One region of the Cobetia sp. MB87 genome, then DNA from elsewhere that is predicted to be linked to it. Evidence: riboswitches for the same ligand, from Rfam matches in the RefSeq annotation. Region 1 holds a riboswitch; the other holds the start of a gene.
What was found. A riboswitch is a leader RNA that binds a small molecule or an ion and turns the genes downstream of it on or off. The one in region 1 is predicted to bind thiamine pyrophosphate.
Positions count from the first base shown of each region.

Region 2: another riboswitch for thiamine pyrophosphate. It lies ahead of thiC (phosphomethylpyrimidine synthase ThiC); the one in region 1 lies ahead of CDPAHKCJ_RS09405 (ABC transporter ATP-binding protein).

Region 1 covers NZ_VFBC01000007.1:751,076-765,801, reverse strand. The annotation lists gene CDPAHKCJ_RS09420 (GGDEF domain-containing protein) at 1-674, opposite strand, end outside; gene CDPAHKCJ_RS09415 (potassium/proton antiporter) at 854-2,563, opposite strand; gene CDPAHKCJ_RS09410 (hypothetical protein) at 2,701-3,666, opposite strand; TPP riboswitch at 3,843-3,956, shown strand; gene CDPAHKCJ_RS09405 (ABC transporter ATP-binding protein) at 4,015-4,767, shown strand; gene CDPAHKCJ_RS09400 (ABC transporter permease) at 4,764-5,531, shown strand; gene CDPAHKCJ_RS09395 (ABC transporter substrate-binding protein) at 5,741-7,045, shown strand; gene CDPAHKCJ_RS09390 (MFS transporter) at 7,228-8,496, opposite strand; gene CDPAHKCJ_RS09385 (alpha/beta fold hydrolase) at 8,493-9,317, opposite strand; gene CDPAHKCJ_RS09380 (LysR family transcriptional regulator) at 9,471-10,379, opposite strand; gene CDPAHKCJ_RS09375 (YeiH family protein) at 10,584-11,636, shown strand; gene CDPAHKCJ_RS09370 (GrxA family glutaredoxin) at 11,816-12,082, shown strand; gene CDPAHKCJ_RS09365 (monovalent cation:proton antiporter-2 (CPA2) family protein) at 12,297-14,054, shown strand; gene CDPAHKCJ_RS09360 (DMT family transporter) at 14,203-14,726, opposite strand, start outside.
Region 2 covers NZ_VFBC01000005.1:287,945-302,670, reverse strand. The annotation lists gene CDPAHKCJ_RS04665 (phasin family protein) at 1-121, shown strand, start outside; gene CDPAHKCJ_RS04660 (peptidylprolyl isomerase) at 322-600, shown strand; gene thiC (phosphomethylpyrimidine synthase ThiC) at 730-2,739, opposite strand; TPP riboswitch at 2,866-3,006, opposite strand; gene tenA (thiaminase II) at 3,167-3,826, opposite strand; TPP riboswitch at 3,974-4,100, opposite strand; gene CDPAHKCJ_RS04645 (TIGR04282 family arsenosugar biosynthesis glycosyltransferase) at 4,232-4,906, opposite strand; gene CDPAHKCJ_RS04640 (TIGR04283 family arsenosugar biosynthesis glycosyltransferase) at 4,950-5,660, opposite strand; gene CDPAHKCJ_RS04635 (sugar dehydrogenase) at 6,185-7,504, opposite strand; gene CDPAHKCJ_RS04630 (lysophospholipid acyltransferase family protein) at 7,575-8,609, opposite strand; gene CDPAHKCJ_RS04625 (class I SAM-dependent methyltransferase) at 8,941-9,675, shown strand; gene CDPAHKCJ_RS04620 (MFS transporter) at 9,911-11,317, shown strand; gene CDPAHKCJ_RS04615 (2OG-Fe(II) oxygenase) at 11,330-11,995, opposite strand; gene CDPAHKCJ_RS04610 (CoA pyrophosphatase) at 12,225-12,854, opposite strand; gene CDPAHKCJ_RS04605 (NUDIX hydrolase) at 12,997-13,581, shown strand; gene CDPAHKCJ_RS04600 (NGG1p interacting factor NIF3) at 13,634-13,945, opposite strand; gene ftsB (cell division protein FtsB) at 14,068-14,472, shown strand; gene CDPAHKCJ_RS04590 (2-C-methyl-D-erythritol 4-phosphate cytidylyltransferase) at 14,469-14,726, shown strand, end outside.

The sequences.
Region 1 (14,726 bases):
TTGTTGATCAACATGCCACGTCCGCTGTCGACCAGCTCCGCGCGACTCAGGGCGCCGGTCAGCGCATCGAAGCGACCTCCGGTCTCGAAACGCTGCTGCAGGCGCTCCACCGACCATCCCATCTGCACCAGCACCAGCGTGAAGAAGAGGGTCAAGACGCCCAGATTGATGATGCGAAATGCCAGCATCCAGCCAGCGGGCAGCGGATTGATCGGCCCTTCCAGCATCAGGATGATATAGGCCAGTAGCGGCATGCTCAGGCAGGCGGCACACAGAAGAACGCGCCGCATGAACGACATGCGGATCGAGTAGATGCACAGCAAGGCGCCGAAGTAGAAGTAGTCGAACCCGCCCTCCGAGCCGAAATAGCGCAGCGAGAAGCTGATCTGCGCGCAGGTGCCCAGCGCCATCAGCGTGGCCGCCAGAGCCTCACGGCGAGCACGGTGCAGTTGCAGGCAGACCAGATCGACGATCAGCATCGCCAGATTCAGGGCCAGAATGCCCATCTCGCCCAGCCACAACAGCAGGATGGCGTAGAGCAGATGGCAGCTGACCGCCAGCACATAGACCACGTTGAAGGTGGCATGAAAGGTCTTCTCATCCGCCGTGAGTCCGGGCGGGAATTGCTCGAATCGTCGCAGAAAGCCCGCGAGACGAGGATGTGGGCTGGCCATGTAGTCACCTCCTTGTCGCTGGCCACAACCGGTGGCCAGACGCTGTCACGGACAGATCGGCCTGACATCAACAGAGTACGATATTGATGAGTCCAAACACGACGCCCCCATTACACGCAGTGCAATGGGGGCGTCGTAGTGTGTCAAGCGCAGGCCCAGACACGGATTGAGATCAAGGCTCAGTGCAGTCGCAGGCCGACCTTGGTGATGCGATTGCCTTCCACCTCGTTCACCACCCAGTGGATGCCATGCCAGTCGACATCGTCGCCGACCACCGGCACCCCGCCGACCCGACGGGTGATGAACTCGGCGATGGTCAGGTGCTGCTCGCCCTGGGAGAGCGTCAAGCCGTAGACATCGGCGATGTCCTGCATGTTGGCATCGCCTTCCAGCGTGAAAGTCCCGAAGAAGGCGCGTTGCTCGTGCTGCAGACTCTCGCCATTGAACATGCGGTTGAGGCTCGGCACATCACAGGAGCGTCCCACCACGCACAGCACATCCTGCTGATGCAGACAGGTGCTGCCCTTGGGATGGATCAGCACCTTGTTGCGGAACAGCGCCCCGACCTTGGCCCCCGACGGGAAGCGCAACATGCGCAGCGCCACGCCTTCCAGCGCCGTGTTGTCGACGCGATAGACGAGCATCTCGTAATCATTGACCGGCATGATACCGAGCAGGTTGCGGCGGCTGGGCTGTGCGCCCGGCGGCACCACCACCCTCAGCTTGCGCGCCATCGGTGCCAGCGACGAGCCCTGCACCAGCAGCGAGATGATGACCACGAAGAAGGCGACATTGAAGTAGAGACCGGCATTCTCGACCCCGGTGATCACCGGGAAGATCGCCAGCACGATCGGCACCGCTCCTCGCAGCCCGACCCAGCTGATGAACCACAGCTCGCGCCAGCGGAAGCGGAAGAACGGCTTGAGACACAGAATGACCGCCAGCGGGCGCACCACCAGAATCAGCGCCACGCTGAGGATGGCGGCCGGCAGCGCGAACTGCAGCATGGTCGAGGGCGAGACCAGCAGGCCCAGCATCAGGAACAGCACGATCTGCGAGAGGTGTGCCAGGCCATCATGCACCGGCAGGATGTGCTCCAGGTGGCGGCCGGGGTGATTGCCGATCATCAGGCCGCACAGATAGATGGCAAGGAAACCGCTGCCGCCCATCTCATTGGTGGTGGCGAACAGGCTCAAGCCCAGCGCCAGCGCCAGCAGCGAATAGAGGCCGGGCGCAAGATCCAGGTAGCGCATCAGGCGGGCGATCAACCAGCCGCCGGCGATCCCCATCGCGGCACCGACACCGAACTGCAGCAGGAAGCTCATGATGCCCGACGCGACGCCGGAGAGCTGACCTGTCAGGATCTCGGCCAACGTGATGGTCAGGAAGATCGCCATCGGGTCGTTGGTGCCGGACTCGATTTCCAGCGTCGCACCGACACGCTCATTGAGGTGAACGCCCTGGCCGCCCAGTAGCGAGAAGACCGCCGCGGCGTCGGTGGAGCCGACGATGGCCCCGACCAGCAGGCCTTCGATCAGGGTGAGGTCAAACAGCCACATGGCCAGAAGTCCCACCAGGCCGCTGGTCATGAAGACCCCGACGGTGGCCAGCACCAGCGCCGGTTTCAGGCCGGCACGAAACGTGGACAGCCGTGTGCGCAGGCCGCCATCGAGCAGGATGAGCGCCAGCGCCAGATTGCCGATCATGTAAGCGGATGAGGCGTCGTCGAACTGGATGCCCAGCACGCCATCTTCACCCGCCAGCATGCCAAGGCCGAGGAACAGCAGTAGCAGCGGCATGCCAAGACGCGCCGAGACGCGGCTGGCCAACACGCTCAAGGCGATCAGCGTGCCTGCCAGCAAGAAATAATAATTCAGGTTCTCTACCACGAGTGCTCCCCCGCCAAGCCCTACATCAGATCTCGAGTGACGTCCATGACGACTCACCCACAGTATTCCATGTCAGCGATGGGGCTGCAGAGAAATTTCACACCTTTCATGTACTTGCAGTGTGCAGCACGCCGATTTCACGCCAGGCTGCGCGGCGAGACCCAGGCAGGGGCTGCCGCAAGCTCAGCATAGGACCGCGGACCGAAGGCCTCCATCGCCCACAACAGCGCACGACACAGTTCACGCTGGCCATCGAGATCGATCATGCGTCCATGACGCGAATAGCCCTTCATGAAGGCCTGACGCTGCCCCGGCGTTTCCAGCAGCAACTCCACCAGCGTCCAGTCGAACTCGATCGGCGCCCACACCAGCGCCTCCCAATCGCTCCACACCCAGCCGGTGGCGGCGCACAGATATTGATCGGCGCGCATGTCCGGCAGACACCACACCGCGCGGGTCGGCGCCGGGAAGGTGCGCTTGAGTAGGGTGCCGAGTTCCGCGCGACGCGGGTGATGGGCGAGAAAGCGCGTGACGCGAGCATTCCAGTGCAATAGCGGCATCGGCTGCGCCAGCGGCTGACCGAAACCCGACACCGTGTCCTGATGCAGGCGACCGAGCTGATCGCCCAGCAGCTCACAGAAGGTGATACTGAGATCACTCGGCTGACCGCTGGACCACGGCAGATGCCAGATGGGCGCGCCATCGAGACGCCCCAGAAAGGTCAGGGGCAGCGGCGGAATCGGCAGGCGCGCGGGCAAGGCGCCCGCCAGTCGCGTCAGGCCATCCGGGGTCGCCCAGCGATCGGCGCCGAAGACCCCGCGCATGGCGCGCCAGAAGGGATCATGGTCTGGCCCGGTGCGCGCCAGCTTGATGAGGCCGGGCGTGCCGCCACGCTGGCGCCATAGCCAGTTGGCGCTATCCGGCCAGGCAAGAGCCAACGGTTCGAGCGGTTGGCCCAGATAGGTCGAGAGCCGTCGGGTCAGTGACTCCTCGGGCCAGCCCCTGGGTACGGGACGCGGCTCGCCCACGGCCTCAGTCGTACTCGGCCGCTGCGGGGGAACGGGATAACTGGAACAGGTCGAGAGATCCGGTGTGTCGGGCATGATGATCTCCTTGGGCTACACGTCTTGTTACAGTAATGCTCAGCATACCCAAGGCATGGCACATCGGCATAGTCCGTTTCGCACGCCGCCACTGCCCTGCCCACCTGACCCGGCCCCTGACCCGGCCCCTGACCCGCGTCGGACAAGACACCGGCAAGAGACTGACGTTACACTGTCGGTCTGGATGGGGGTGCCCGAGGATGGGCTGAGAGCCGCAGCGATACGTCGCGCGACAACCCCTGGAACCTGATCCGGTTGATACCGGCGGAGGGAATCCCCGACGCGTGCCCTGCACGGCGCGTCACCTGCTTCCTCCTGCCGGCACGCCGCCCGACCACGGAATTGCCTGTGTCGCTGGGACTCACCCTCAACAACGCACGAATCGATTACGCCGGCCACACGCTGTTCCGCGATATTTCCGCGCGTCTGGAGGCCGGTAGCTGGACGGCACTGCTGGGGCGCTCCGGCTGCGGCAAGAGTTCGCTGCTGCGCCTGCTGGCCGGCCTGGAGATGTCAGACCTCCACCAGCTCGACCTCGCCACCGATGACGGTCAGCCGCTGACCGACCGCGTGGCCTGGATGGCGCAGCAGGACCTGTTGCTGCCATGGCGGCGCGTCATCGACAACCTGTGGCTGGGCGATGACCTGCGCCGGCGGCCACGCAATCGCGAACTCGCTCATGAACTGCTGGCCGCGGTCGGGCTTGAGGGCCGTGAGCAGGCCTGGCCGGACGCTCTCTCCGGCGGCCAGCGCCAGCGCGTCGCCCTCGCCCGCACGCTCTACCAGCAGGCGCCGGTCGTGATGATGGATGAGCCGTTCTCGGCGGTGGATGCCATCACCCGTCTGGAGCTGCATGATCTGGCCAGCCGCCTGCTCAAGGGCCGCACCGTCCTGATGGTGACTCATGACCCGCTGGAGGCATTGCGCCTCGCCGATCAACTGCTGGTGCTGCGCCCCTCGAGCCTCCCGGGCCACGGCGCCGAGCTGGAACGCCTGCCGGGGCTTGGCGCCGCACGCCCGGTGCCGCTGGATGACCCGGCCCTGCCACCGGCGCAGGCGCAATTGATTGCCCGCCTGCGCGATAGCGAGGAGGCCGCATGAAACGTCTCCACGCCATGCGTCACCTCGTCATCAGCGCGCTCCTCCTGCTGGGACTTTGGCAGCTGATCATTGCTGTCACCGCCGTACCACCCTACATTCTGCCCACGCCGCAGGCCGTGCTCGAGGTCTTGATCCAGAAGGCGCCGCTGCTGGCCCATCACGCTGGCGTCACCATCAGCGAGATACTGGCCGGGCTGGTGCTGGGCATTCTGCTCGGCCTTGCCACCGCGCTGGCGCTGGCCTTCATTCCCCGCCTGCGCCGCACCCTGCTGCCGATGCTGCTGATCAGCCAAGTGATACCGCTGTTCGCGATCGCGCCGCTACTGGTGCTGTGGCTCGGCTATGACATGCTGTCCAAGGTGGTGATGGCGACGCTGATCATCTATTTCCCGGTCGCCTCCACCGGCTACGACGGCCTGCGTCAGACCCGACAGGGCTGGCTGGATCTTGCCCATACTCTGGGCGCCAGCCCATGGCGCCGACTGATCCATATCCAGCTGCCCGCCGCACTGCCGGCACTGGCCTCCGGCATTCGCATGGCCGCGACCGCCGCCCCCATCGGTGCCGTCATCGGGGAATGGGCCGGTGCCAGTCAGGGGCTGGGCTATCTGATGCTCAACGCCAACGCACGCATGGAGATCGACCTGATGTTCGCCGCCCTGCTGGTGCTGGTCGCCTTCTCCCTGCTGCTCTATTTCTCGCTGGATGCGCTGCTGCGCGCCCTGATGCCCTGGCACCGCGACCGGCTGACACGCCTGAGCTGACACGCCTGGGCTGGCACTCATGGGTCAAGACGACTGGCCTTCGGATAGACACTGCATGACCGCATGACCGCATGACCGCGATACCGAAAGACGCAACGACGCTCGGTGCTCGGCGCTCGGCGCTCGGCGCTCGAACAAATTGCATGAGCCTGACGACTGCCGCTCACGAACGGCAGCACCACTACCCCGTGATCACAAGGAACTTCGCCATGTCTCTTTCGTCATCGGCGCCACGGCGCAAAGCGCAGCCGACACGTTCACCACGTGCCTCGCTGCTGTCCACCGCCTTCGCCACCCTGCTGACCACGCTGTGCCTGAGCAGCCTGCCAGCCACCGCCAAGTCGGCCCACGCCGCCGAGGCAGACCCCGCCACCAGCACCCAGTCAGCGCCGGAGATCGTCGCTCAGCAGGCTGAAGTCGGAGTGAACGGCGACTCAGCCGCGTCTGCACCGGTGGCAAGCCAGGAAGCCGTGGAAGCGACCGCCGGCGCCGCCGAACAGGCCAAGAACGGTGCTGAACCGGTTGCGGATGCCCCGCCAGCCGCCGGCGAGGAACAGAGCGCTGAAGCTGACTCGCAGGACGTCGCCGAGGACAACACCAAGGACACTGCCACCGCCGAGCAGCCGCTGACGCAGTTCAAGGTCATGCTCGACTGGTACACCAACCCCGGCCATGCCCCGCTGGTGCTGGCGCAGGAGCTGGGCCTGTTCAAGAAGCACGGCCTTGATGTCGAGCTGATCGCCCCTGCCGACCCGAGCGTGCCGCCCAAGCTGGCCGCCGCCGAGCGCGTCGACATCGCCATCAGCTATCAGCCGCAGCTGCACCTGCAGATCGACCAGGGCCTGCCGCTGGTACGTATCGGTACCCTGGTCGCCACCCCGCTGAATGTGGTGGTCGTGCGCGCCGACAGCGACATCCAGTCGATCGCCGATCTCAAGGGCAAGCGGGTCGGCTACTCGGTCGGCGGCGTCGAGGAAGTGCTGCTCTCCACCATGCTGCAGCACAGCGGTCTGACGCTGGATGACATCACGCTGACCAACGTCAACTTCTCGCTGACGCCGTCACTGCTGACGCGCAAGGTCGATGCCGTCACTGGCGCCTTCCGCAACTTCGAGCTGGCCCAGATGGCCCAGGAAGGCGTCAAGGGCCGCGCCTTCTACATCGAGGAAGAAGGCGTGCCGACCTATGACGAGCTGATCTTCGTCGCCAACAGCGACAGCTACGAGCGCAAGCAGGCACAGTACGCCGGCTTCCTCGCTGCCGTCGGCGAAGCCACTGCCTGGATCATCAACCACCCGGACCAGGGCTGGGAGATGTTCCGCGATTCCGACCCGGCCCTGGACACCGAGCTCAACAAGGAAGCCTGGTACGCCACCCTGCCGCGCTTCGCGCTGCGTCCTGCCGCGCTGGATGCCGGCCGCTACCGTGACTTCGAGAACTTCCTGTTCGAGCGCGGCATGATCAAGAAGCGCCAGTCGCTCAGCCACCTGGCCGTCGACGTCAACGCGCCCTGAGGCGTTGAGCGCCCAGCGCCATTGAAACGCTGAGCGCTTGAGTGTCTTCCATGCACAACGCCCCTGTCGGAGATTCCGACAGGGGCGTTCTGGTTTTTGGCCGACTTGATCACCTTGCTCTCTGCATCCAGAGCTCTGTCTTTACCGCTCACTCTCGTCGTCCTGTGCCTATTTGACAAGCGCTAGCGGCGTGCCAGGCGACGCGACAGCCACAGGATCTGCAGCGGCTGGATCACCAGCGCGATCATCAGCACCGCGACCAGCAGCGGCATGCCTTCCAGTGCGCCGCTGGGCGTGCTGACCAGCAGCCCGGCGCCCACATAGCTGCCGGCGGCAGAACTCAGATGCTGCACGGCACTCTGGGTGCTGGTGAAGGCCGCCCGCTCGTGGTCGGCAGGAATGAAGCTGTTGAGCGTATTCTGGGTCACACGCCGCGCCGACGAGAACAGCATGTAGGCGCCGAAGCCGATCCAGATCAGCGACGGCCCCGGCGAATGCAGCAGGAAGGCCCAGCCGACCAGCGCCGTCATCAGGCAGGTGATGGTGCCCGGCCAGACACAGCCATAGCGATCACACAGCCGCCCCGTCAGCTGCATGCCGACCAGCGACAGCCCGCCGCCGATCATGTAGAGCCCGCCCAGATCCTCGCGCGGCAGGCCCAGATTGAACAGCAGATAGCTTGCCAGGTTGGGAATCACCAGGAAGTTGCTGAACATCGCCGTGGCGATCAGCGCCAACCCCAGGCGGTGATCGGGCTGGGCCAGGATGTTCAGGATCGTGGTGCCCTTGCGGCTGCGCAGACGCGTCTCGGGGTTATCGAGATGGCCGCGGATAGGCGGCAGTATCCAGGCCAGCAGCCCGCACACCAGCAGCGCCAACAGCGCCACGGCGCGAAAGGGTGCCTGCCAGCCGAAGCCCTGCGACAGCCACAGCGCAAACGGCAATCCCAGCACCGAGGCCACCGAGAAGGCGCCCATCACCAGGCCCATGGCACGCCCCCGCCGGACTCCCGGCACCACGTCGATCACGATGGCCAGCGCCGTCGCCGCCGCCGGTCCGCCGAACAGTCCGCCCAGCATGCGCGCCGCCAGCAGAGTCTCGAAGTCAGTGGCGAAGCTGGCGATCAGATGGCAGAGCGCCGCGCCGAACAGGAAGCCCAGCACTGCCCAGCGGCGATCGAAGCGATCGGCGTGTCGCGTCCACAGCAGAGTGCCGACCGCGGCGGCCAGCGGATAACTGCCGACGATATAGCCGAGGTGATCCAGCGGAATGCCCAGCGAGGTGGCAAAGTCAGGGCCCAGCGCCATCACCATGGTAAAGCCCATGATGACGGCGAACTGCAGCAGAGTGACCAGTGCCACCACCAGGCGCTCGTGGGTAGTCACCGGCGGGATGACCCGATCACTCGCGGCCGGCTGACGATTTTCGGAGTGACTGCTCGACGTACTCAAGCGCGTGCGACGCGTTCAAGGAACGCCACCACCGCCTGCTGGAACTCGCTGGCACGCTCGGCGTGCAACCAATGGCCGGCCTCCAGGGAGTCATCTTCCAGCGCAGGGAAGTGTTCACGCATCGTCGCCAGTCCCTCGGCCTGCACGTAGTTGGAGCGCGAGCCCCACAGCAGCAATGCCGGCAGCTCGACCGGCCCCTGGCCGTGCGGCGCCTCGACGATCTGTGGGTAGCCCGCCGCGATATGGTCCAGCCCGACGCGCCAGCCCATGGCGCCGTCGTCGAGACGCACCAGGTTGGTGGCGAGGAACTGGCGGATGGCCGGGGTATCGACATGCTGCGCCATCACCGTGTCAGCCTCCTTGCGTGAGGCCGGACGTGCGTCACGCACCGCCTCGAAGGCAGCAAAGATATCGTCATGCCCGTGGCCATAGGCGACCGGCGCGATATCGGCGACCAGCAGACTGCGCAGACGCTCGGGCGCCTCGAGCGCGACCTGCATGGCGACCTTGCCACCCATGGAGTGGCCCAGCAGGTCACAGCGCTCGATGGCGAGGCGGTCGAGCAGCGCGATGACATCCGCGGCCTGCTCGGGATAGCTCATGCCGGCCGCGTGCGGGCTGCGGCCGTGGTTGCGCAGATCCACCGCGATCACGCGGCGCGTCAACGACCAGGACTTGACATGCGAACGCCAGTTGTCGGCACTGCCGAACAGGCCGTGAAGAATGACCAGCGGCGTCGCATCCTGCTGGCTCGTTGTCTGTTCCTCGGCGCCCTCACGAGCATCACTCTCGTGGTAATAAAGCTCGACCGTTGTGCTCATCATCATCTCCATGGACGCTAGACAGACCGTTACGCTCCCCGCAGCTCAGGCGCACTAGCTCAGGCCCAGTGGCGCGGCTCGGCGGCAGCCGGCTCGCGGGGAGCGCCTATGTTAGCAAACTATCAAGCGCGTGGCGGCTCCGTCCTCGACGGCTCAGCGCGGGCTGGCTTCCAGGTAGACCTTGACCGCCTGCCACAGCGGGCTGCGGTAACGCTCCGGATGCCACAGCATCGAGAAGCGCCGCTTCAGGTTGAGCTGTGGCGTGGCCAGCACCACCAGCTCACCACGCGCGATCTCGGCCGCCACCGACAGGCGCGACAGACACCCCAGCCCCAGCCCGGCGAACACGGCCTGCTTGATGGCCTCGTGCTGGCCCAGCTCCATGCGTACCTTGAGGCGCTCGATCCGCCCGTGCAGTGCACGCTCGAAGACCGCCCGCGTGCCCGAGCCACCTTCGCGCAGAATCCAGTCGGCCGCGGCGAGGTCCTCATCGCTGAGCGCCACGCCGCGCACGGCCAGAGGATGGCTCGGCGGCGCCACCACTACCAGCTCATCCTCGCGCCAGGTCTGGCTCATCAGACGCGGCGCATGGCAGTCGCCCTCGATCAAGCCGAGTTCAGCGTCATAGTTGAGTACCGCCTCCACCACCTGATGGGTATTGCGCAGGCGCAGATTGAGCTCGGTACCCGGATGTTCGCGCATGAAGGCCCCCGCCAGCCCCGGCAGCAACCAGGTGCCGATGGTGGCGCTGGCGGCGATTTCCAGCTCGCCACGCAGGTTGCCATCCACCGCGCCGGGCTCACGCGCCTCCAACTCCAGCGCATGGGTCTGCTCCAGCAATTGCTCGGCGCGCGCCAACAGGCGGCGACCATTGGCGTTCAAGGCCAGGCGGCGGCCGAGACGCTCGAACAGCTGCACCTCGAGATGACGCTCAAGCTCGGATAGCCCCTGACTCGCCGCCGATTGCGACAGGCCGATCTCGCGCGCCGCGGCACTGACGGAGCCGTGGCGGGTCACCGCCACGAACACTTGCAACTGGCGCAGCGTGATGTGGATCTGCATATCGGTTTTTCCGGTATGTAATAAAAGAATAATCGACTAACTGCCAAATAATATTCCCGAATAGACTAATCATCAAACCAGAGGCACTAAGCGAGCGATGCAAGCTCAAGCGCCCTTGCCGATGACAGCCGTGCACCACACGCCAGCGCACGCCCCATAACAAGACAGGCCATGTTCCGGCCGCTTTCCACAAGGAGAATGCTCATGGACGCACAGACCCTGACTCCCCCCGCCACTGCCGAGCGCTTGCGCCGCATGTTGCCGGGCCTCGCCCTGTGTGGCGGCCTGACCCTGGTGGGCCTGGCACTGCATTCCATTCCGGCACTGGCCTCCACCGGCATCAGCCCACTGGTCTTCGCCCTGCTGTGCGGTATCGTGGTCGGCAACCTGCCGGTCACCAGCCGGCACGCTGCAGCGCTCTCCCCGGGGCTGCATATCGCGACCAAGAAGCTGCTGCGTCTCGGTATCATCCTGTTCGGTCTCTCCATCACCCTGCAGCAGATTCTCGGTCTGGGCTGGAGCGTCGTCTTCCTCGATGTGCTGGTGATCACCGCGGTGCTGAGCAGCGGCTACTTCATCGGCACGCGCTGGCTGGGGCTGGACCGCGACACCGCACTGCTGACCAGTGCCGGGTCCGCCATCTGTGGCGCCGCGGCGGTACTGGCGACCGAATCGATGATCAAGGCACGCCCGGCGGCCACCGCCATGGCCGTTGCCACGGTGGTGCTGTTCGGCTCGCTGGCGATGCTGGTCTACCCGCTGCTCTACCCGCTGAGCGGCATGCATGAGGGCCTGTTCGGCATCTATATCGGTTCCACCATCCACGAGGTCGCTCAGGTCGTGGCCGCCGGTGAAGCGGTCGGCCCGGACGCCCTGGCCAATGCGCTGATCGTCAAGTTGATGCGCGTGATGATGCTGGTACCCTTCCTGCTGCTGCTGCCGAAGCTGTGGGCCATGCGTGCCCGCACCGAAGGTGATGAACGTGAGACCGGCGGCAGCATGACGATTCCGTGGTTCGCGCTGGGCTTCATCGCCATGGCCGGCATCAACAGCACCGGCGCGATCCCGGCGGCAGTGCACTCAAGCCTCTCTACCCTCGGCAGCGTGGCACTGACCATGGCCATGGCGGGCCTGGGCGTCGAGACTCGCATCGATCGTCTGCGCTCACTGGGCATGAAGCCTTTCCTGCTCGCGCTGATCCTGTTCACGCTGTTGATCGTCGGTGGCTTTGGCGCCAATCTGCTGCTGATGGGCTAGTCCACAGTACGGCAGTGATTGATTGCCGCAATGACTTTGGTAGTACGGCTCAATTGGCAAACCCGGGCAGGCTCAAGCACAATGGCGGTCATCGATTACTCACCGGCAGTGCCGGCGCCATTTTCTCGGCCCACCCAGTACGGGCTGAACGAGAGTCACGAACCTTACAGGAGAGTCTCATGCTTGCAGTCATTTTCGGTCGTCCGGGTTGCCCTTTCTGTGTCCGTGCCAAGGACCTCGCGGAAGAGCTCACCGCCAAGCGCGATGATTTCGACTTCCGCTACATCGACATCCATGCCGAAGGCATCAGCAAGGCCGACATGGAAAAGACCATCGGCAAGCCGGTCGAGACCGTGCCGCAGATCTTCGTCGATCAGACCCACATCGGTGGCTTTACCGAGTTCAACCAGTACGTGCAGGACGAAGCTCTGATGCCGCAGGCCTGATCGCTGCCATCAGCCGCTTCACTGCTGAAGCCCTCGCCATTGGCGGGGGCTTTTTTGTGTCTGCAACGCCGCCTTTCACCCCTGATCACGACTCTTACTTGCAGCACCACGGTGAGCACAAGGTCGCGCCTTGCACACCTTGCCGCTTGCGACAAAAGGAGGGGGCAGCGACAATCGCTGCCTTCTCCGCCCGTGTATGCACAAGGACACGCACATGAACATGTTGATGGAAGGCGCCGTGCTGCTGGGATGCGCGGTGGTTGCCGTGCCACTTTTCCAGCGTCTGGGCCTGGGCTCCATCCTGGGCTATCTGGCCATCGGGGTACTGCTGGGGCCGTCGTTGATCGGCTTCATCTCGGAGCCTGGCGAAGTGCTGCACTTCGCTGAATTCGGGGTCGTCATGCTGTTGTTCATGATCGGACTCGAACTGGAGCCCAAGCGCCTGTGGGACATGCGTCTCAAGCTTGCGGGCCTGGGCAGTGCCCAGATGCTGCTGTGCGGTGCCTTGCTCACTCCTGTCGGCCTGTGGCTGGGGCTGGAATTGCCCGCCGCCGTGTTGCTGGGCCTGATTCTAGCCCTGTCCTCGACCGCCTTCGCGCTGCAGGTATTGAGCGAGAATCAGCAGCTGGCGACGCCGCACGGCCAGTCGACCTTCGCCATCCTGCTTTTCCAGGACCTGGCGGTGATCCCGCTGCTGGCCCTGATGCCGCTGTTCGCCGACAACTTCGATGCCTCCACCGGCACCAACTGGATCGGCATCGCCAAGGGCGTCGGCATGATCGCGGCGGTCATCATCGTCGGCCGCTTTGTCGTGCCGCGCCTGCTCAAGATGGTCGCGCGCAGCGAGATCCACGAGATCTTCACCGCCGCGGCCTTGTTCGTGGTGATCAGCACGGCCCTGCTGATGGAATGGGTGGGCCTGTCCATGGCCCTGGGCGCCTTCCTGGCCGGGGTGCTGCTGGCTGATACCGTCTACCGTCACGAGCTGGAAGCCAACATCGAGCCCTTCAAGGGGCTGCTGCTGGGGCTGTTCTTCATGGCCGTGGGCATGTCGGTCGACGTGTCGCTGGTGATGGAGCGTCCGCTGACCGTCCTGGCGCTGACGCTGGCGCTGATGTTCGGCAAGGTCATCGTCATCACGCTGGTCGGACGCGTCGCACGCCTCAAGATGGCCGAGGCCCTGCCGCTGGCCGCGGTCCTGTCACAGGGGGGCGAGTTCGACTTCGTGCTGCTGACCGCCGGCATGGCCGCCGGCATCTTCGATCAGACCCTGACCAGCCTGGTGATCAGTGCGGTGACCCTGTCGATGGCTGCCACGCCCTTCCTCTATCGCTATGCCCGCCACCTCGGCGCCACCAGCGAAGCCAAGCGTCCCTATGATGAGGACTTCGGAGAGGAAACGCCGCAGGTGGTGATCGCCGGCTTCGGCCGCTTCGGTCAGATCAGCGCGCGCATGCTCAAGAGCCAGGGCATCAACTTCACCGCGCTTGACCCCAATATCACCCAGGTCGAGTTCGTGCGTCAGTTCGGGTCGCGTATCTTCTACGCCGATGCCAGCCGCGCCGAATTGCTGCGGGCGGCGGGTGCCGAGCAGGCCAAGATCATGCTGGTGGCGGTCGATGATGCCGAGACCTCGACAGGCATCGTGCGCATGGTGCGCCATCAATTCCCGCACCTGAAGCTGTTCGTGCGTGCCCGTAACCGCCACCACGCCTGGGAGCTGATGGAGCTGGGCGTGGAGCACGTGATTCGTGATACCTATGCCAGCAGCCTGGAGATGGGCGGAGAATTACTGGTGGCGATGGGCTATCCCAGTGCTCGCGCGGCGGAAGTGGCACGTGCATTCCGGGAAATGGATGACAACATGCTCAAGCAGAACTACGAGCACCGTCACGACCAGAAAGCACTCGTCAACAGCGAGCAAGCCGCCATGGTCGAGCTCAAGCGTCTGTTCCAGAACAATCAGGACTGACGTCTGCACGACTCGCCAGAGCGCTCAGTCGCGCCGGAAAAGACACAAGGGCCGCCCCGGCAGGGACGGCCCTTGTCGTTGATGCACTCGGCAACACCTTGCGTGAAAACCCGCTTCCCGAGAAATAGACGAGCGGCCCGAGGCCTGCTCAGCCCTGCGACAGGCGGCGGGATGTCACGCGCGCCCGCCATTGCGGGCCGAACAGATAGGCGCACAGCCCGATCACGATCAGCAAGGCCCCGGCGAGCACGCGGCTGGAGATCAGCTCATCATTGAGCGCCGCGCCCAGGCTCATGGCGAAGATGGGAGTGATCAAGGTCGCCAGCGCCACCGTACTGGCCGACAGACGCGACAGCACGGAGTAGTAGCACAGGTAGCCGATCAGCGAGCCGAAGATGCCAAGATAGAGGATGGCAGCCATCGGACGCCCCTCTGGCATGGCCTGTGGCACGCCATCGACGATCAGCGCACACACCAGATAGAGCGGCAGCGAGACCAGCAGCGCACCCTCCGTCTGCACCAGCGGATGCAGCCCTGCCCGCTCGCGCTGCACCAATACCCCCGAGGCAGCAAAGCAGTTGACGGCCAGCAGCATGGTCAGGACTCCCTTCCAACTGCCCGGCGGCAACGCCAGGGAATCCGAGACCGCGACGGCCAGTCCACTCAGTGCCA
Region 2 (14,726 bases), on a different contig from region 1:
GCTGCAGAACGACACCCAGAAAGTGGTCGAGCTGAACCAGGAATACGCCAAGAAAGGTCAGGAACTGGCAGAAAGCAACGCCAAGTCCGCCTCCGAGGCCATGCAGAAAGTCGCCAAGTAAGCGACTGCTGTTGACGTTCTCAGGCGAGCGTCCTCAATGCCCACTCGGTCTTCCGGGTGGGCGTTTGCGTGTCTGGAGTATCGCTGGGGAGGTGGGGAGGCGCGCGACGCTAGCGGCGAGCGCTGCCTTGGGCCACAATGACCTGCCACGCCGCCGGTGATTGCCGGCAGCATTTATTCGATCAGTGACAGGTGATAGACATGGCACAGGCCACAGCGCGTCATATTCTCGTTTCCAGCGAAGAACAGTGTGCAGCTCTCAAGACCGAAATCGAGAACGGCCGCGATTTCGCTGATGCCGCTCGCGAGCACTCCTCCTGCCCGTCCGGCCGCAGTGGCGGCGACCTGGGCGCCTTCGGCCCGGGCATGATGGTCAAGGAATTCGACGAAGTCGTGTTCAGCGCCCCGATCAACACCGTGCAGGGCCCGGTGAAGACCCAGTTCGGTTATCACCTGCTGGAAGTCACCAGCCGCACGTGAGCCTTCTGTCACGCTCATGAGATGTCATGAGCGTTTGACAGGATGTGACGAAAACGCCCCGACCATCACTGGTCGGGGCGTTTTTTGTATCGCTCGGAAATTCAGCTTTCCTGTGCGTCAGGCGCTTATCTACACCTCCTGATAGAGCTGGCTGCCTTCACGCTTGAACTTGTCGGCCTGCTCCTGCATGCCGGCCATCACGCTGTCGGCATCGCCGGTCAGGCCATGCTCATTGGCGTAATCACGCACTTCCTGGGTGATCTTCATCGAGCAGAACTTCGGCCCGCACATGGAGCAGAAGTGGGCGACCTTGGCCGAGTCCTTGGGCAGCGTCTCGTCGTGGAAGCTGCGCGCGGTGTCCGGGTCCAGGCCCAGATTGAACTGATCTTCCCAGCGGAACTCGAAGCGCGCCTTGGAGAGCGCATTGTCACGGCGTTGCGCGCCCGGGTGGCCCTTGGCCAGATCGGCGGCATGCGCGGCGATCTTGTAGGTGATGATGCCGGTCTTGACGTCGTCCTTGTTGGGCAGGCCCAGGTGCTCCTTGGGGGTCACGTAGCAGAGCATGGCGCAGCCGAACCAGCCGATCATCGCGGCACCGATGCCGGAGGTGATGTGATCGTAGCCCGGGGCGATGTCGGTGGTCAGCGGGCCGAGGGTGTAGAAGGGCGCCTCGTCACACTCGCTGAGCTGCTTGTCCATGTTCTCCTTGATCAGGTGCATCGGCACGTGACCCGGGCCCTCGATCATGACCTGGACATCGTGCTGCCAGGCAATCTTCGTCAGCTCGCCGAGCGTCTCGAGCTCACCGAACTGGGCGGCGTCATTGGCATCGGCCACCGAGCCCGGGCGCAGGCCATCGCCCAGTGACAGGCTTATGTCGTAGGCCTTGCAGATCTCGCAGATGTCCTCGAAGTGGCGATAGAGGAAGCTTTCCTCGTGATGCGCCAGACACCACTTGGCCATGATGGAGCCGCCGCGCGAGACGATGCCGGTCACGCGACTGGCAGTCAGCGGCACATAGCGCAGCAGGACGCCGGCGTGGATGGTGAAGTAATCGACGCCCTGTTCGGCCTGCTCGATCAGCGTGTCGCGGAAGATCTCCCAATCGAGGTTCTCGGCCACGCCATCGACCTTCTCCAGTGCCTGATAGATCGGCACCGTGCCGATGGGGACGGGAGAGTTGCGCAGAATCCATTCACGGGTCTCGTGGATGTTGGCGCCGGTCGAGAGATCCATCACGGTGTCGGAGCCCCAGCGGATCGCCCAGGTCATCTTGTCGACCTCTTCCTCGATGGAGGAGGTGACCGCCGAGTTGCCCAGGTTGCCGTTGACCTTCACCAGGAAGTTGCGGCCGATGATCATCGGCTCGCTTTCCGGGTGATTGATGTTGGCGGGAATGATGGCGCGGCCGCGTGCGACTTCCTCACGCACGAATTCCGCGGTGATCTCGTCGGGCAGGTTGGCGCCGAAGCTGTGGCCCGGGTGCTGGTGGCCCAGAATGCTCTCGACGGATTCGCTGCCCTGATACTCCTCACGCAGCGCGATACGACGCTGATTCTCGCGAATTGCGATGTATTCCATCTCCGGCGTGATGATGCCCTGGCGCGCATAGTGCAGCTGGGTGACATTCTTGCCCGGCAGGGCACGACGCGGGCGGTGGTCCAGCTCGAAACGCAGTGACGACAGGCGCAGGTCGGCCTGGCGCACGCGGCCATATTCACTGCTCAGCTGGTTGAGCTGTTCGGTATCACCGCGTTCCTCGATCCACTTCTCGCGCAGCGGCGCCAGACCCCGGCGGATGTCGATCTCGACCGCCGGATCGGTGTAGGGGCCGGAGGTATCGTAGACGACGATCGGCGGGTTCTCTTCCAGACCGCTGGAGGTCTGGGTCGGCGAACAGCCGATCTCGCGCATGGGCACGCGGATGTCCGGGCGGGAGCCTTCGATATAGATCTTGCGCGAGCCGCTCAGCGGCGCGATGGCGGCGGCGTCGACCTGTGCTTCGCTGGCGAGGTGGCGGCTGCCATCCTTGCGACCGGCACGCGCGCGTGCCTTGGGGGCAGCATCAGGCTGCGAGGCGAGCGGTGACTCGGCGGCGTTGATGGCTTGCGGGTCTTGTGTCGTCGGGGCAGTGCTCATGCAGGTCTCCTCAAAGGGCGACGTCACGGCTGACGTCATCATGGGAAGACCGTGCGCAGGGAGAGGATGGTCGTCACCGACTCCTTGCCAACAGGTGGCCCGGGAGCGAGGCGGCCGCGCGCAGCGGCTGGCCATCAGCTTGATTCCTACGCCGGTCCTAACCGGTTCAGGTTCCACGGGACCCCTTGCTGGCAAGCTCGCGCGTCAGGGCGGCGAAGCATGCATGCAGGATCTCAGCCGGTTCCACCGGCACCCCGTCAAGCGTGTGCAGATTTCAATGCGAAAGTGTGTTGCCCGAAGCGTCAGGCTTGCCTCGGAAAGCGTTCTCGCATCCAGGCTCTGTTGGCCTGTCAGTCGTGCCATCCAGGGGGGATGGCGTCATCCCGGGCGGCTCATGGCGAGCGCCGGGACGTCAGTCTGTCATGATTCAGTCGCGATCGAGGCCCATCTGCCAGAAGTCGATCTCGAGTCGCGTGGCGTCCCGGAAGACATCGACCAGTTCACCCAGTCGGCGCTCCGAGACCTCCGAGAGACGCGCATCCAGCCATTCACGTTCAGCTTCGACGGCTTCCTTGAAGTCATCGCTTGAGTACATCGCGATCCAGTCCGCGTACGGGTTGTTCTCGATCTCGGTGATGTCCTGATCGAGCAGCCACTCGGCGATCTCGCCGTAGCCGATCAGGCAGGGCGCGAGCGCCACATGCAGATCGAGCAGGTCACCGCGCTGGCCGCAATCGAGCACGTAACGGGTATAGGCCAGGGTGGCGCGCGATTCCGGCAGCTCGCTCAGGTCATCCTCGCTGATGCCCCACTCGCTGCAGTAGCCGATATGCAGATCGAGCTCGGTATTGAGGATGGTGTCGAGACTGGCCGTGGCCTGACGCAGCTCCGCGAGGGTGCGGCTCTTGTAGGCGGCCAGCGCCCAGGCGCGCGCGAAGTGGATCAGGAACAGGTAGTCCTGCTGCAGGTAATGGCGGAAGGACTCCTCCGGCAGACGACCTTCGCCCAGCTGGCGAACGAAGTCGTGCTCGAGATAGTCACGCCATTCCTCGGCGCAGGCACTGGTCAGGTCGTTGAAACTAGGCATGACGCATCCCTCGGTGAGCGTGCTGACGACCCGTGATGGGGCGACAGGTCTCTGGCGCAAGCGTGGCCAGTACCGGAACAGGAGCAGGGGAAAAGCGGGGGGAGGTGCCGACAGTCACCGTGAGAAAGTGGTGACGATATCGAGTGGCATCGCTTCGCGCTTGATCCCTACGCCGGTACTAGCCGGATCAGGTTCGGCGGGATCGTCATTCACGCAAGGACATTGCCTGCGCATGACATCTCAGCCGGTCTTACCGGCACCCCGTCAAGCTGTGACATGTGAGTCACTGTGCAGCGAGTGTAACAGCCCTGCGGCGCAGAAGAAGGGCAGTGTGAGCAAAAATGCATACGACTTTGGGAGGCATGCCGGGCGTGTGAAGAGCCTTAAGCGGACTTGCTAAGAGCCTCAAGCGGCAAGGTCGGCCATGAGCGCCGGCAGGTGGCACGAAAGACGCTCCAGGTCACGCGGCTCATCGACATCCCAGCTGATCGGCAGGCAAGCGGCCGTTTTCCCGGCCCGTGCCAGCAGCTCTAGAGTATCCCGGCAGACATGGGCATGACTCCATCGGGGCAGCAGAAAGGCCTGCGGGCAGGGCGTCTTGAGACCGATCAAGCCATAGCCGCCATCGTCGGTGGGCTGCAGGACCGCGTCGTGGGTGCGTAGTCTGTGGGCTGCTTCACGCAGACGCTGGCTGTCCAGTGCCGGCAGATCGGAGCCCATTAATAACACCGGCCCCTCGGGCAGATGCCGGGCCATGGCCCGGGACATTCGCTCACCGAGATCTCCCTGCGGCTGTGCCTCGAAGGTGAGGTCGGCAGAGGCATCGACAACGCTTCGCAGCCGGGATTCAAGTGCTGCTCGCAGAGCCGCCTGTTCAGGGGTATGACTCGACGGCTCGGCAGAGGGCGTCAGCATCACCACGACCTTGCCGAGGCGCGCGGCGCAGGTCTGGTCAACGATATGGCTCAGCATCCGCTCATAGAGTCGAGCTGCACCCTCGGGGCCGAGTGCGGGAATCAGGCGTGTCTTGCAGTGGCCGGCGATGGGCAGGCGACCGAAGATGATGAGAGTCGGGCGCACCTTTGACGCGTTATCAGCGGTGGGCAAGGTAGGCAACGCCGTATCACGCATGGGGCATGCCGCGCTGCTCACAGGCCTGCGCTGCGGCGCGATAGCCGTAGAGGCGTGCCAGACGTGCAGGGGAGACGCCACACCAGGCCGCCAGCCGCAGCCCCCACATCTTGACGATGGTGCGCCAGACGCCGTGGGTCTCCCAGCGTCGACCGCTTGTCGTGACACGCGCCGTCAGGTTCATTGGCGGGGTCAGATGCTTGAGCTGGGCACTCAGCCAGATATCTTCCATCAGTGGCATGTCGGCAAAGCCGCCGATGGCCTCGAAGGTCGAGCGTTGCACGAACTGGGTCTGGTCGCCCGTGCTGATGCTGGTCAGCCGCGAGCGCAGATTCATCATGGCGGCGATCATCGGTAACCACGGCGATTCGCCCTTGATGCTGACATCGAAGCGGCCCCAGTCGCTGCGGCGATGCGTCGTGACGGCCTCCTTGAGCAATGCCAGCGCATTGTCGGGCAAGTCGGTATCGGCATGCAGAAACAGCAGCCATTCTCCGCGTGCACGCGCGGCTCCGGCATTCATCTGGCGTGCCCGGCCCGGCTCACTGCTCAGCACGACATCACACAGCGGTCGGGCCAGTGAGGGGGTGCCATCCGTCGAGCCACCATCCACCACGATCACTTCACAGTCGCCGCCCGCGCGCAGGCGACTCAGGGCAATGAGGGTTTGCACGATGCCGGCTGCCTCGTCATGCACCGGCATCACGATGCTCAGCCAGGGAGCGCGCGTCAGGTGCGTGCATGTGCTCGACAGGGAGTCCCGGCTGGCGGGCGTCCGTGATGCTGGGGGTGGCTGCTGGTTCATGGCGGCAGGCTCCGACGATGGCGTATTCGTTGGATCATACGCATGAGTCTGTAGGCTGGATGCACGAGCGAACGACGCTCTCTCAACGCGTCATCGTTCATTAAACGCTTGGCGTGGCCTCAGTGTCGCTCCATGGACACACGATGCCTAGATGGCCATTGGGCGCATGTGGGGACACAGGACTACATTTCTGTAATTCGCAGGCGGGGCATGCAAGGCAGGTCTTCTGGGTCTGCTGCATGCAGCTACTGCAGTAGGCCCTCTGCCAAGCAGCTCCCGGGAAGAGAGCCTGGACAGGGAGCTTGGACAGAGAGCTTGGAGAGGGCGCTTTGAGAGAGCGTGGAGTGATGGCTTTGAGAGAGCGCCTGGATAAGGGCCAGGGCTTCGCTTCTCAAAGGCCCGTTCTGATCAAGGTCAGACCATCAATCGAAGGTGAGGCGATAGAGACCTGCCGCGCCGCTATCCGAGGTGAAGTACAGACTGCCCTCAGGGCCGAACAGGACATCGAGCGGGCGAATCCAACGTTGGCCGCTGCTGCTGTCCTGCAGACCGGTCAGTACCGGAATCAGGCGTGCTTCAGTGTCTGGCGTCGCCAGCTTGAGGCCCAGCAGGCGAGGCTCACGGCGGCTGGCCGGGTCACCCGCGGCGTTGCCGGAGGGCGCCGTACCCCAGCTGCCGTGGACTGCCACCACGATATCCATGTCAGCAGCCAATGGGTGCCCTGGCGGTACCACCGCGATTCCCATCGGCGCACTACGAGCGGGGATCTCGGCCAGTGGCGGCGCGATCTCGTCACGCTCACGCGGTGAATCGCTCGCGATGCAATCATCCGCCTGCCAGTTGCCATCGACCCACTGATACCAGGGCATGCCATGGAAACTGCCTTCGCGGGCTGCGACCACCAGCTCGCGGGGTTGCTCATAGCCCCAGTGGTCGGGGCCGTTGTTGGTGGCCAGCAGGCGCGGCTCACCTGCCATGCCCGGCTGCCAGGCGAGGCCTACCGGGTTGCGCAGTCCACTGGCCCAGGGCCGCCAGTGCGGCGCATCGCCGGACTCCTCAAGACGCAGCACGCCACCGCGGCGTTCACTGAAGGAGTAGCCCTGCTCGCTGCCTGCAAGGTATTGATTCGAGCAGTTGCCCTGGATACCCAACGCCAGATAGAGGCCACCCTCCGGCCCGAGACTCAAGGTGCGCGAGTTATGGCCACCGCTGCCGGGCAGAGCGATCAGCTCACGAAAGTCATCGCGGGTGAGGGACTCGCCGTGTGAATAGTCGGCGACCAGCAGCGCTGCGGTGGTCGCGACGTAGAGCCTGTCACCGCGCACCACCAGCGAGTGGGGATAGCCCGACAGTTCGACCAGCGTCTTCACGGCAGAGAGGTTGCCGTCCGGCGTCAGCTGAGCGCGATAGACACGCTCGGCCCGCGAGCCGATCAGCAGCTCGCCAGCATCAGTGAGATGCAGCATGCGTGGACTGTCGAGCGAGGCCAGCCGCTCGAGCGTGGCACCCTCAGGCAGCTTGAGCGCTGGGGCATCGCTGGGCACTTGCTGAGCGCTCACCAGCGACAGTGAGGAAGAAGTACCTGTCTCTGTCTCCGCCTGGGCCGGCAGAGACAATGCGAGACAGGCCACCGCGACGCTTGTGACCAGGCGTGTCATCAGGCGTGCCGGTACCGCTCGAGGCAGTGCGGGGCGCCGGGGCGATGCGCTTGTGAGGTGAGCGGCGTGAGTCTCGATCGGCATCCTTGCCTCCTGTCGTTGAGCCATGCGCATTCAGTCTGGGAGCTGATGGCCTGTTGCGCCAGTGCTGCCCTCAGCCGCGCTTGCTGGCCTTGCGGCGATGCTTGAAGTAGCGGCGCCAGCCCTTGAGCGAGAAGAAGGAGTAGGTGCGCGCATAGAAGCGGGACTCCTGCCAGCCAGGTTGTTGCTCCATTTCCTGCGGGCTCTTGCGCCAGCGCTTGTATTCCCACTGATACTGGGCCGGCGCCAATGCGATCGCCGCTTCCACCGAGGCATTCACCCCGCGTGCCGAGGCGACTTCTTCTTCGCAATAGACCCCCTCATCCGCGGCGAGGAAGTGGATGGCGAAGCCATGGCCATCTTCCAGACGTTGGGCGACACCGGTGACGACGCGCGCATCGGTTCTCGCCACCAGCTTGGGCAGCAGGGTGGCGGTATAGGCGGGGCGGCCATAGAAGTCGGCGAAGACGCCGCTGCCACGGCCCGGCTCCTGATCCGGCAGTATGCCGATCGCTTCGGCGCGCTTGAGTGCCTTGAGCAAGGCAGCCACGCCGCGCGAGTTGGTGGGCACCAGGCTCGCACCCATGCGCTCACGACCATTGCGGATGATCGGGTCGAGGCGCTCGAACTTGGGCGGCTCGTACATGGCAGTGAACGGAAAGTGGCTGGAGAGCCAGAAATTGAGCACTTCCCAGTTGCCGAAGTGCGGTGCCAGCACGATGACGCCGCGTCCCTCGGCACGCGCCTCGTCGAGCAGATTGCGACCGTGGACCTCGAGAATCGAGTCGCGTACGGCGTCTTCATCGCCCAGCCATACCATGCCCAGCTCCAGCATGGTGGCGGTGGAATGCGCGAGGCTGTCGCTCGCCAGACGCGCGCGCGCCTGCTTGTCGAGCTGCGGGAAGGCCTGGCCAAGATTCTGGCGCGTGACCCGGCGCTCGCGGGGATTGCACAGCTGCACCACACGCGCCAACGGGCGCGCCAGCCACCAGAGCTGGCGGGTGCTGAGCCCGGACAGTCGTTGCCACAGACAGGCCACGGAGTTGGCCTTGAGAGGAGTCAGGCGCTGTTCCATGGCCTGTTCGAACCGCTTGAGAGTCTTGTCCATCGTCACACGTGAAGTTCCGGTGGTCTGGCATGAAAGATCGCGCCTGGTCTGACGCGAAGGCAGGCGCCGTGACATCGTCAGGTGTCGCGGTGCCGTACTCGAATGATGCTCATTGTGCCAGAGGGGGGCGGTGCCTGCAGGCTCCATCGCGGCAGGCGCAGGACACTGGCGCGGGGTATCATTCAGCGCTCAGACAGTCGTCGCGTTCGATACGTTCACCTGCAGCGGAATTGCCAGTGCCGCTACGGTATCGCGCGTGGCGCCGAGATGTCGCCGCCAGCCGTATGGTGACGTCGCCCCCATCGCCAGCGTCCCTTGCCGCGGAGCCCTGATGTCAGCCCCTGATTCCCTCGTTCCCTATCCGCCTGCAGATACTGTCTGCCCGCTGTGTGAGGCGTCCCAGAGCCAGCATGTACTGCACCTGGTACAGCGGCGCAGGCCGTGCCCCGAGACCGGTCAGCGACCTCCCGCCGACGAGCGCGACTACCTGCGCTGCCCGGAGTGTCATCTGCTGTATCTGGCGCCATCCCAGCGCCTGGATGCCAGGGCAGAGCAGGATATCTACGACCAGCACGAGAATGACCCGGCAGACCCGCGTTATCGAAGCTTTCTGGCCAAGCTCTTCACGCCGATGTGCGAGCGGCTCGCGGCCGGTGCCAGCGGACTCGATTTCGGCTGTGGTCCTGGGCCTGCCCTGGCGCAGATGTTCGAGGAGGCGGGTCATCCGATGGCGCTGCACGACCTCTATTATCACCCGAACCCGGCAGCGCTCACCCGCCAGCATGACTTCATCGTCAGTACCGAGGTGATCGAGCATCTCTACGCCCCGGGGGAGGTCTTCCGCCAGTGGTTGCGCTGCCTCAAGCCTGGCGGCCTGCTGGGGGTGATGACACAGCCCGCCTCGGATGATCCGGAGGCGCTCAGGCGCTGGCACTACCTGCGTGATCCGACGCATGTGTGCCTGTTCAGCCCGGCCACCTTTGCCTGGCTGGCACGCACGCATGGACTCGAACTTGAGCAGGTCGCCAACGACAGCGTCATCTTCCGCGTGCCTCAACCCGTCTGACAAGAGCGTGGGACAGGGCAGGGGACAGGGCATGGAGAGAGCGCAGGACAGCGCGCAGCGACACCCAAGACGACATTGTCGCCAAATGACGCAAAAAGGCTTGGATTTGGCGCTGACTGTCACTATATTGCCCGCGCCTTGACGTATTCTCGCAGGGCAAACTTCCCCTCCCGACGATATCCGCACCTTGCGGCATTGGCTGATCGCTGACTGGCGGCCGGCCGAGGATCTGGTCATGCCCCGTCATCTGCTGTTGATGTCCCTTGCGCCCCTGCTCGGCCTTGCCTTGCTGGGGATCGGTAACGCCATGTTGACCTCGCTGGTCCCGTTGCGGCTGTCTGCCGCCGGCGTCTCGAGCGAGGCGATCGGCCTGATCAGCTCGGCCTACTATCTGGGCCTCGGGCTCGGCGCGCTGGTCAACGACCGCCTGCTGCTGCGCATCGGCCATATCCGCGCCTATGCCGGCTTCGCCTCGCTGGTAGCGGTCGCGGCACTGGCCATGGGGCTGGGCGATCACCCGGTGGTGTGGTTCCTGCTGCGCATGATGATCGGCTGGTCGCTGGTCGGGGTGTATCTGGTCATCGAGAGCTGGCTGCTGAGCGCCGCCGACCCTGCCGTGCGCGGGCGTCTGCTGGCGCTCTACATGATCGTGCTCTACGGCGCGGGGGTGCTCGGTCAGTTGCTACTGGGCGTGACCGCCATGCTGAGCCTCGAGGCGGCCTTCATGCTGGTGGCGATGCTGGCGGCGGCCTCGGTATTGCCGCTGGTGCTGTTGCCGCGTGTCTCGCCGCTGATCGAACAGTCCGAGCCCTTGAGCCCGTGGCGCCTGATTCGCATCACGCCGACAGGCGTGTTCGGCTGCCTCGCCTCGGGGCTGGTGGTGGCGGTCATCTACAGCCTGCTGCCTCTGGCGCTGGGCGATGGCGGCGCCCTGAGCACCGCGGAGATCGGTCAGCGCATGGCGCTGGTGATTCTCGGTGGGATGCTGCTGCAGTACCCCATCGGCCGCTGGTCAGACAGCCACGACCGCCAGCAGGTGCTGATCATCCTGTCGATCGCCATCGTCGGCTTCGCTGCCTTGCTGATGGGGCCGGCGCGCGAAGGCATCGCCCAGCTGGTGGTGCTGTTCCTGCTCGGCGGTGCCGCCTTCACGCTCTATCCGGTGGCGGTCAGTCACGCCGCCGACCGTGCGCCCGCCGGTGCCCTGGTGCGCATGAGCCAGGGCCTGCTGTTGATCAATGCGGTGGGGTCGACCCTGTCACCGCCTGCGGTATCGCTGCCGATGGCCGAGATGGGCGCGATGCCCGGCATGGCACTGAGTCTGGCGGTGATGGGCGGCGGCATGCTGCTCTTCTTCGTCTGGCGCCGCGTGATGCGCCCGGCACCGCAACCGTTGGCACCCTTCGAGACCCATGCTCCGCAGACACCGCTGGGGACCGAGCTTGCGGTCGGGCCTGAACTGGTCGAGGCCGCCGAGGAGCACCTGCGTGACGCCGAAGCCGATGACCCGCTGGTCGAGGTTACCCGTGAGCTGGCCACTGACATGCCGGAGCTGATTACCGACGCCTCGCTGGATAGCCTCGAGGAGATCGAGGTCAAGGAAGAGCATGCCTTGCAGGAAGAGCGGACGCTCCCGAAATAGTCACCTTTCAGATCAGCGTGCCGGGTCGACCAGATTGCCCTGTGAGGTGTTGCGGCGGAACCAGCCGGTGACGCTGGCGCGCGCCTGATGCGTCGGCAGTACCTCATGGGGGATCTGCTCGGAGAGAAAGCACACGAAGGTGCCGGCCTCGGGGGGGACACGCGCCATCTCGCGGCTGTCATCCTCGGGGTCGTAGAGCACGATCTCGCCGCCGCCATCGCGCGGCCAGTCCTCATTGAGATAGAGCACGCTGGAGATCAGGCGATTGCCGCGGCCGCGAAAACTGTCGAGATGCTTCTTGTAGAAGCTGCCGACCGGATAGTGGGCGAAGTGGGCCTCATATTCGAACAGCCCCAGATAGAGGGCACGGTTGAGTTCATCCTTGAGCACGTTCATCGCTTCCAGGTAGGCGCGCTGGGCGCGTGAGTTGCGGTCCAGCCAGCGAATCGCGTCGCCGCGGATGTCCGGGCGCAGATCATGCTCGCGTCCGCGTCCGATACCTGCCGCCGTCAATTGCTGACGCGTCTCCAACTCCGTCAGTTCATCATTGAGTTGACCGATGACCTGCCGCGGCAGGAAGTCGGGGCGCACGCTGTAGCCATGCTCGACCAGTTCATCGACCAGCAGGTTCAGTGCGACAGGGTCCAGCAGTGGGGCGGGTGCAGGTGCAGCGGGCATCAGGCGCTCCGAACGGGAAGTGGCATGGCATCGTGGGCGAGGAGTTATAGTCGAGTGCCATTGTCGGTGCAATATCGTCGAGGCAATGACAGCGCTGCGATGCCATCAGGGCGATGACGAGCCGCTCGGCGGGAACGCACCCTGTCGGGTTCAGGAGCTCAGGAGCTCAGGAGCTCAGGACCTCAGGAACTTGGTAATTCAGAAATTCAGAAATTCAGGGTCTTGGGGTTCAGGGGCGAGGCGGCACGGCGCGCGGCGGCAGATGGCGCAGCGGAGCACCAGGCGGTGGCGCTGCCTTGAGGCTCATGGCATGGCCGAAGCCGATGGCCATCAGTTCGACCAGCATCATCGAGGACAGCCCCCACAGCACCTGGTCAGCCACGCGATAGCTGGGCACGTACCAGGTCTCGTCGCCGACGGTGATCACGTCGGTATGCTCGCGCTCGTCTCTCAGCAACATGCTCAGCGGCATCTCGAAGATCTGCTCGATCTCGCCGGGGTCCGCGCGCAGCGGCAGGTCAGCGGGAATGCGCCCGACAAAGGGCGTGACGCGCATGCCGTGCAAGGAAATCACGTCGCTCAACTGACCGAAGACCTCCACGGCGCTGGGTGGCAACGCCACTTCTTCCTCGGCTTCGCGCAGCGCGGTGGCCAACAGATTGCTATCATCGGGCTCGGCCTTGCCGCCGGGGAAGGCTACCTGGCCGGGGTGCTGACTGAGATGACTGGCACGACGCGTCAGCAGCAGCGTCGGTTCGGGACGATCGATCAGCGCGATCAGCACGGCGGCGCGTGGCAGCTTGTGGTCAGTCGCAAGGGGTTGATGTGCTTGCAGGCGTTGGCGCAGGGCTTCTAGCATGTCGTTTCCTCGTAGGCATTCATGATGTGGCGCGAGGGTCCTGGCGGTCAAGGCGACTGCCATGCCGCTGGGCCCACCGCGCAGCGAGGAAGCGGGGACGGGATGTCACTGAAGGGCGCCTTGAGATTTCATGGGAGAGCGAATGAATTATTGCAGTCACTGTGGTGAAAAGGTGCGTCTGGCAGTGCCGCAGGGCGATGATCGTCTGCGCTACCTGTGTGATAGCTGCGGCACCATCCATTATCAGAATCCGCGCATCATCGCGGGCACCCTGCCGGTGCGGGACGGCAAGGTGCTGCTCTGTCGGCGTGCCATCGAGCCGCGCCTGGGGTATTGGACCCTGCCGGCCGGCTTCATGGAGAACGCCGAGACCACCAGCGACGCCGCTGCCCGCGAGACACGTGAAGAAGCCGGGGCCGAGGTCAAGCTCAAGGGGCTTTATACGTTGATCGACCTGCCGCACATCAATCAGGTCTACATGCTGTTTCGGGCCGAGCTGATCAGCGACTACTCGGCGGGCGTCGAGAGCCTCGAGGTGGCGCTGTTCGCCGAGGAGGAGGTCCCCTGGCAGTCGCTGGCCTTCCCGACCATGGAAGTGACGCTGCGTCGCTACTTCGAGGACCGCCGCCACGGCGAGGGTGACGAGCATTTCCCGCTGCATCTCGAGCAGATCGATCTGGAGACCCGCGAGCACTTCTTCAATACCACCTTCCTGCCCGCGAGCTAGATCGTCCGGCCAGTGCTGACCTCGCGTGCCTCGCTCTTCGGGGGACGCGGGGTCAGAACGTTTCCAGTCGCCAGCAATCGAAGGCGACTTCTTCATAGGGGTGGGCGTCGCGCAGCGCCGCCACGGCAGCGGCGATGAGCGAATCGTCACATACCAGCTCTATCTTCAGTTCGGCAACGCGTTCCAGCGTGCCGCAGGTCCCGATATGCGGATTGGCGCTGGCCAGTGGCCGAAACTGGCCGGTGCCGCGTGTCTCGAAGCAGCAAGCTTCATAGTCGCCGATGCGCCCTGCACCGGTGGCAAAGACGGCTTCCTTGACGTGTTCGGCGTCATTCTCCGGGACGAAGAACGCAAGCTTGTACATCGGATGACTCCTGGCAGAGGGGTGAGAGGACGCTGTCATCAGGTGGCCCTGATCGACAGGGGGCGTCAAGCGTGGCAACGGATGCTGGCAGTGCCTGCGTCACGCTCCCGGATGATGGCATAATGCGCGCTGCAACGGCCAAGGACATCGCCATGCTCAAATGGATCAATATCTCACTGCTGCTGCTGCTGGCACTGCTCCAGTATCGGCTGTGGTGGGGCGAAAATGGCATCACCGAATTATTCGATATTCGTGCACGCGTGCAGCAGCTTTCCAAGGAAGATGCGGTGCTGGACAACCGCAACCAGCGACTCGGTGCGGAAGTGGTCGACCTCAAGAATGGTCTGGCGGCCATCGAGGAGCGTGCACGCAATGACCTCGGCATGGTGCGCAAGGACGAGCAGTTCCTGTGGGTGCCCAATGTCGCGGTGCCGGAACGCAAGGCGCCTTCACCCGATGAGGTGGCGGACGGTGCGCTGGAGGGCAAGGGCCTGGAAGGCGGGCTGCCCAAGGTGATCACGCCATGATGCCGACAGACACCTCGCGCGAGCCCCGTCTGTGGTATCTGGTGCCGGCCGCTGGCGTAGGCAGCCGCATGCAGGCCGACCGCCCCAAGCAGTATCTGGAGCTGTCGCCCGGCGGCTGCGTGCTGGAGGCGACGCTGGCGACGCTCAAGCGCGCGCTGCCCGAGGCAGGGCTCTGTCTGGTACTGGGCGCCGATGATGGCTATTTCTCGCCATCGATGGTGCCGTGGCAGGACTGGCTGCGCGCCGATGGCGGC